DNA from 3 places in the Streptomyces sp. NPDC002403 genome. Region 3 is predicted to be linked to each of the others. Evidence: riboswitches for the same ligand, from Rfam matches in the RefSeq annotation. Region 3 holds a riboswitch; each other region holds the start of a gene.
The links. Region 3 has a riboswitch for cyclic di-AMP ahead of ACWCPY_RS22125 (C40 family peptidase). Riboswitches for the same ligand answer to the same signal wherever they lie in the genome.

Region 1 (2,250 bases), on a different contig from region 3:
CCTGCGCCAGCGTCTCGTGGAACCAGTCGCCCAGTGAGCGCAGGTCCTCGCTCTCGCCCCGCCTGGCCCGGTCCTGGCCGAGCCGCACGAGGCCGCGCAGCACCTTGAGGTGGGCCTCGGTGCGGCGTTGCGCGGCCCGTGCGGCACCCAGCGGCTCCAGCAGCGTCCGGACCTCCAGGAGGTCGGCCACCTCCAGCTCGGTGGGCTCGGCGACGCAGGCGCCCGCGTGCCGGCGGGTGACCACGAAGCCCTCGGACTCCAGGGTGCGCAGCGCCTCCCGCACCGGGACACGGGAGACCCCGTAACGGCGGGCCAGCAGCTCCTCCGTGAGACGACTGCCGCGTTCGAAGACACCGGAGACGATGTCGTCGCGGATTGCCGTGCATACCGAATGCGCTGGAATGCGCATGTCCGAACCTCCGCCTCAATCCCCGCGAATCGCGGCCGGCCGACGCCTGTTCCGTGACTCTATTGCAATGCGGCCGCATTTCCGATGCCGGGCGGAAATTCATGAATATCTTTTGGTCACGGGGCGGTTCGGCGGGTCGTCGCCCATGGCCGTGCGGCGGGCATGCCGAAGGCCCCGGCATGCTGCCGGGGCCTTCGACGGGGTGCTGCGACGGCGCGTCGGTCAGACGTTGACGCCGTGGGCGCGCAGATACGCGACCGGGTCCATGTCGGAGCCGTACGACGGTGTCGTCCGGGCCTCGAAGTGGAGGTGCGGCCCGGTGGAGTTGCCGGTCGAGCCGGAGAGGCCGATCCGCTGGCCCGCGCCGACGCTCTGGCCGACGGAGACGCCGATCGAGGAGAGGTGCCCGTACTGGGTGTACGTGCCGTCCGTCATCCGGAGCACGATGTTGTTGCCGTACGCGCCGCCCCAGCCGGCCTCGACGACCGTACCGGCGCCGACGGCGACCACGGAGCTGCCGGAGGCGGCGTGGAAGTCGATGCCGGAGTGGCTGCCGGAGGACCAGAGCGAGCCGCTGGACTTGTAACCGGTGGTGACGTACGAACCGGCGACCGGGATCTGGAAGGCGCCCAGCCGGGTGCGCTCGGCGGACCGGGCGGCGCGCGCCTTCTCGGCGCGGGCCTCGGCGGCGCGCTCGGCGTCCGCCTTGGCCTTCGCTTCGGCCTTCTTCTTGGCCTCGGCCTTCCGCTGGGCCTCCGCCTTCGCCTTCGCCGCCGCGTCGGCCTGGTGCTGCTGCGCGTCGGCCTGGGCGTCGATCCGGTCGGCAAGGGTCTTGTCGATGGCGATGACCTGGCCGAGGCCGGTGTCGCTCACGGAGGGGGTCCCGGAGTCCGCGGCGAGGGCGGGAGCGGCCAGGCCGCCGATGACGCCGGTGGTGGCCAGAGCCGCGACACCGACCGCCTTCGCGCTCGTGCGCGTCAGTCGGCTCGGGGCACGGTGCTTCCCGGTGGCACGGGTGAACGCCATGGAGTGGCTGATCCTTTCCTTCCTTCTCGCCTACCGGGTTAGCTGACGGGTTCGGAGCAGGAAGGTCTCCTACGGACGCCCCGACCCCATCCGGGCTCAGGCATCCGATTCACCCCAGGGACTGCGTGGGTCCCCGGCTCCCCAGGCTCGCGCCTGACGGGGACTCGGCGATGGCTGCCCGGTACGTCGCGGATGCGGCATACGAGTGACGGACAGCCGAGCCGACGCTAAGCGGGGCCACTTTCATTCACCAAACGGACAGGGCGTTTTGTAGCGCATCCCACAGGGCAGACAGGCAACCTCCGTGTCAGAACGGACAAAAGGGAAGGTCTCGGCGAGATCCTGCTCGCAGAGACCTTCCCTCTGTCCCGATATGCGGCGATGTACCTGCTGTCCCGATGTCGGGCGGTGTGCGGATCGCCCCGATCGGCCGGTGCCGGTGGGACGGCGCCGGTCGTCAGCCGGTGACCACCGACACCTCTCCGATGCCCAGGGCCCGGACGGGCTCCTCGATCCGTGCCGCGTCGCCGACGAGGATCGTCACCAGCCGGTCACCCGGGAAGGCGTTGACGACGGCCGCGGTCGCCTCGACCGTGCCGGTCTCCGCGAGCCGGGCGTACAGCTGCGCCTGGTAGTCGTCGGGGAGGTGCTGCTCGACCTGGTCGGCGAGGGTGCCCGCGACGGAGGCCGCCGTCTCGAACTTCAGCGGCGCGACCCCCACGAGGTTCTGCACCGCCGTCTCGCGCTCCTCGTCGGTCAGCCCCTCGGCCGCCAGCGTCCGCAGGACCGTCCACAGATCCTTGAGCGCGGGCTCG
Region 2 (2,250 bases), on a different contig from region 3:
CGCAGGACATGGCCCAGGTCACTGTGCAGTACACCGGCGCGATCGACTGGTTCACCATGTCGGGCAGCCCCGTCGCGTGCCGTTCGGAGGAGGACAGCCGTCGCCTGCACGACGCGGTGGTGCAGGCGGTCCGGGCCGGGGCGGCGGCGACCGTTCCCGTGATGCCCCGCTCAGGACCGGCGAAGCCGGTGGAGCGCGCCCCGGAGTGAGGGTCCCGCGCGGACGAACCGGTGCGGGGAGGTGCCCGCGCGGCGATGGTCAGGCGCCGCGCAGCGCCGCGGCGACCAGTCCCGCGATCTCGTCCCTCGGCACTTCCCCGCCACCCACCAGCCGGTCGAACACCAGCCCGTCCACACAGGCCAGCATCGTGAGCGTCCGGCCCTCCGCGTCGGCCACGCCCCGCGCGTCCAGGAACGCCCGCACGGCCTCGCGTGCCGCGTTCTCGCGCGGTTACGAGAATCTCGCGCAACTCCGGGTGGCGCAGGCTCAGCCTGCCAGGCACTGGAGGACGCGGCGACGCCGGCCGCCGCGCTCCGCGCCGGACCCACCGTCGAGTCGGCGCTCGGCCGCTACGACGCCGAGCGCCGGCCCCGCAGCCAGTCGGTCGCCCGGGCCGCCCGCCGGGCCGGCCGGATGGGTCAGCAGCTGTCCCGTCCGGCGGCCGTCGCGCTGCGGAACACGGCACTGCGCCTCGCACCGTCCCGCGTCACCGTCCGCACGATCCTGCGCCATGCCGACTGGACGCCACCGCGGCTGGATTCCGTACCTCAGTAGGCCCCGAAGACGTTGTCGATGGAGCCGTACCTGTGGGCCGCGTAGTTGCACGCCGCGGTGATGTTGGCGACGGGGTCGTAGGCGTCCATCGCCGTTCCGGGCACGTGGTAGGCCCGGAAGGTCGGGTCGATGATCTGGAGGAGACCCTTGGACGGCGTTCCGGCGGCGGCGTTCGAGTCCCAGTTGTTGATGGCAAAGGGGTTGCCGGAGGACTCGCGCATCACGTTGCGGTGGATGCCGTCGTAGCTGCCGGGAATGCCGTGCTTGGCCATGACGGCCAGCGACTCCTTGATCCAGCCGTCCAGATTGTTCGTGTACGTCACGGGCTGCGCCGCGGGCGCCACGGCGCTGACGGACTGCGCCGGCGCCGCGGAGGCCGTGGCGGCGCCGGTCAACGGCAGCAGGAGGGCGGCCGCACCCGTGCCCACGGCTATGAAGCCCCGGGTCAGCGAGGTGGACCTACGACGACGGCAGGTAGGCGTTGCGGACATGATGAATTCCTCTCCGTCGCCTGCGAGGTGAGCTGTCGGGTTCAGGCTGGAGATGCCTGGCCGCGCTGAGCGCGGCTTCACCCCAGGGGCCTTTCGTCTGGATCAGGCCGGATCCAGACGAAAGACCCCAGCCGTTCCGGATACCGGGCCGGCGGCTTACCTGGGTCCCCCGCTCCTGCCGTACACGAGTGGGTCGGATGTCCGGGCGGCGGCAGGATTCGGCGTTCCGTCCGGATTGACGGTGACCGTAGGCGAGAGGGACCGAAAGGGACAAGACCCTGATTTCCACACGCAATTCACTTACAAGATCAAGTCACGGGAACAGTGGTAATCCAGCTCACATCGAGCACTCCCCCCTCCTTGCGCGGAAAGGGCTCCGCATCGCGTGACGCGACTCCGGGAGGATGGAAAGTGACTCGCGCCACGAATTCACAAAAGGTGCATTTCGCCAAGCATTTAAAAGGGCAATTCGCTCGAACCACCCATAACGGGACGGATATATCGCGACGGGGAGCTCACCTCGCCGGCCCTGCCCGACGCCCGGAGGCATTGCCATCCCTCCCCCTCCACCGTTATGGTGCTGATGTCCTGTTGTCTCCGATAGAGGTGGACGTTGCGCATCTGAGGTCTGCGAACATCACGCCGTACGGCACCGCCCGTACGCCTGTCACGCCGTAGCAGTGCTCCGCACTGCCCGTGACCCCGCGTGGATGCGACCTCGGTGCATGAGCCGTCCCTCGATCTCCAGGGCCGCCGTACCTTCCTCCGCTGCTCGGTCGCCGCGTGGTGCTCGCATACGAAGCCCCCACTCACCGCGCTTGCGAATGCGAGGAACACCATGGCGACACCCATCACCCCCGGCGCTTCCCTCACCTGCTCGGCCCTGTCCTTCAGCCGGCCGGACGGCACGACCGTCTTCGAAGGACTCTCGCTCGCCATCGGCCGGGGCCGCGTCGGCCTCGTCGGTACCAACGGCGCGGGAAAG
Region 3 (2,250 bases):
CGGTCTCGGTCTCGGCGGCCCGCAGCTACGTGGACCGGGTGCTCGGCGAATGGGGCCCGGTCGCCGACACCGATTTCACCGACAGCGTCCGGCTCATCGTCTCGGAGCTCGCGACCAACGCCGTCCAGCACACCTTCGGGCAGTCGCCCACCTTCACCGTGGACCTCCGGCTGGAGCGGGAGGAGCAGCTGTATCTGGGAGTGACGGACAGCCATCCCCGCTGGCCCAGGCGGCTGCCCGCCGCAGTTCAACAGGACAACGGGCGCGGCATGGTGATCATCCGCACCCTGGCCAAGGAGTGCGGGGGACGGCTCACCGTCAGCCCGACCGCCGACGGTGGCAAGACGGTGTGGATCGCGCTTCCGTGGAGCGTCCCGGTGCAGAGCTGACCGACGCGTTGCGGTGACCGCCCGACCGCGCGGTCACCCGGCTTCCGCGCCGGCCCCGCCCCCGAACCCGCCGCGCCCCGGCCCCCCGCCCGGCGGAGCACGGCCGGGGACACGGCCCCGATCCGCCGGGCAGGACCGTCTCAGCGGACCCGGCCGTAGTAGACGCTCTTGGTCCAGATCTTCTCCAGCCGGACCACCGCGCCGGTCCTCGGCGAATGCCAGATCTTGCCCTTTCCGGCGTAGATGCCCACGTGGTAGACGCTGCGGCCGTAGTGGAAGAAGACCAGGTCGCCGCGTTTCCTGTGCGAGGCCGAGATGTGGCGGGTCCTGTTGTACTGCTGCTGGGCCGTGCGGGGGAGCTTCTTGCCCGCCTTCTTGAACGAGTAGAACGTCAGCCCCGAGCAGTCGAAGCGGTTGGGGCCGGTGGCCCCCCACCTGTACGGCGATCCCTTCTTCGACGCCGCGATGTTGAGCGCCTTCATCGACAGAGTCGCCGCCTGGGCGTCCGTCGCGGCGCCCGGGGCGAACATGGTGGTGCCGACAGCGGCGAGAGTCAGAACCGAGGCCGTTCCGGCCCGGACGAGCAGAGACGGGACATGAACCTGCGCAGTCATGCGCAACCCTTCGTCAGCCGCCTGTGAAGGATGACCTGTCGGGTTCGGGCTGGCGAAGTTGCCCGGCCGCTTGCGGCGGCTTCACCCCGAGGGTCGACCGGTGTTCAGGCCGACCCGTTGTGCTCGGGTCCTCCACTCCTGCCGATCCACTATCTGTCGACCAGTCATCCGGGCGGCGGCAGGACTCGGCGTCCGCCCGGACCGCCCCGCCGCGGTGGCGGGGGCTTGTCGTCCCAGGGATCTTGACTCACGGACTGCCTGATTTCCGAGCAGAAACAGGGATATGTGAGGCTCCTCACGGCTGATCCGTTCGGGTGGGCATGGTGCTTTTCGAGGCTCCGGCGGCGAATCCGACCGGTGTCGTACCTGGGGTGGAAGGGTGGATTTCGATCACAGTCCACTCGGAAAACGCAAGTTGAGCGGTCCCCCGTGAGGGGGGCTTCCTACGCCGAACGAGCGAGGAATTTCGATCGGATCGTCGGGCGTGTCGGGTACGGGAGTTGGGTGACGGCCACCGGGCGCCGGACGCCGGGGCGGGGGGAGTTGGCCCGGTCCCGGCGTCCGCGCGGAGCACGGAAGCCGGTCAACTCGCGGGAGCGGGCGGTACGGTGACGCGCCCGGCCCGCCGCTCCCCGTCCAGTACCCGCAGCGCCCGGGCGAGCGTCGTGGCGTGGATCTGCGCCTCCCCGCGCTCGTGCATGGACGCGAGCGCGTCCCGCAGCGCGGCCACGTGCGATACCAGCGCCTGAGCTGCGCGCAGGGCGCCGTAGGTGTCGCTGCCGCGGGCCGGATTGATCCGGCCGACCTGGTCGAGGACTTCGAGGTAGCGGTCGATGAACTCCCCCTCGGCGCCCGTCAGTGCGGGAAGCGGTGGGAACTCCGGTGGCCGCATCGGCGGGTTCACCTCGTGCCGCGCGGGTGGTGTGAGGACTTCCGGTTCTCCAGGACGTGGTCCACCAGCCCGTACGCCTTGGCGCCCGCCGCGTCGAGGATGAGGTCGCGCTCGATGTCCCCGGTGATCCGCTCGGTGTCGCGACCCGTGTGACGGGCCAACAGTGTGGTGAGCATCGTGCGGACCCGTTCCAGCTCCTGGGCCTCGATCTCCAGGTCGGACGGCTGGCCCCGCATCGGTTCGGTGAGCTCGGGCTGCCGCACGACGACCCTCGCGCCGGGCAGTGCGTGCCGTCGGCCGGGGGCGCCCGCGGCGAGCAGCGCGGAGGCGCAGGAACCGGCCTGGCCGAGGCAGT

Region 1: linked by a shared signal. The riboswitch ahead of ACWCPY_RS36120 (M23 family metallopeptidase) and the one ahead of ACWCPY_RS22125 (C40 family peptidase) in region 3 are both predicted to bind cyclic di-AMP.
Region 2: linked by a shared signal. The riboswitch ahead of ACWCPY_RS06195 (transglycosylase SLT domain-containing protein) and the one ahead of ACWCPY_RS22125 (C40 family peptidase) in region 3 are both predicted to bind cyclic di-AMP.

What each region holds. Positions count from the first base shown of each region.
Region 1 covers NZ_JBSFBQ010000056.1:27,078-29,327, forward strand. The annotation lists gene ACWCPY_RS36115 (GntR family transcriptional regulator) at 1-409, opposite strand, end outside; gene ACWCPY_RS36120 (M23 family metallopeptidase) at 632-1,435, opposite strand; cyclic di-AMP (ydaO/yuaA leader) riboswitch at 1,449-1,615, opposite strand; gene ACWCPY_RS36125 (M16 family metallopeptidase) at 1,893-2,250, opposite strand, start outside.
Region 2 covers NZ_JBSFBQ010000003.1:347,877-350,126, reverse strand. The annotation lists gene ACWCPY_RS06210 (hypothetical protein) at 1-209, shown strand, start outside; partial or broken gene ACWCPY_RS06205 (TetR family transcriptional regulator) at 259-487, opposite strand; partial or broken gene ACWCPY_RS06200 (FAD-dependent oxidoreductase) at 487-774, shown strand; gene ACWCPY_RS06195 (transglycosylase SLT domain-containing protein) at 768-1,265, opposite strand; cyclic di-AMP (ydaO/yuaA leader) riboswitch at 1,268-1,499, opposite strand; gene ACWCPY_RS06190 (ABC-F family ATP-binding cassette domain-containing protein) at 2,104-2,250, shown strand, end outside.
Region 3 covers NZ_JBSFBQ010000020.1:7,451-9,700, forward strand. The annotation lists gene ACWCPY_RS22120 (ATP-binding protein) at 1-389, shown strand, start outside; gene ACWCPY_RS22125 (C40 family peptidase) at 530-1,003, opposite strand; cyclic di-AMP (ydaO/yuaA leader) riboswitch at 1,007-1,172, opposite strand; gene ACWCPY_RS22130 (hypothetical protein) at 1,587-1,895, opposite strand; gene ACWCPY_RS22135 (ATP-dependent Clp protease proteolytic subunit) at 1,904-2,250, opposite strand, start outside.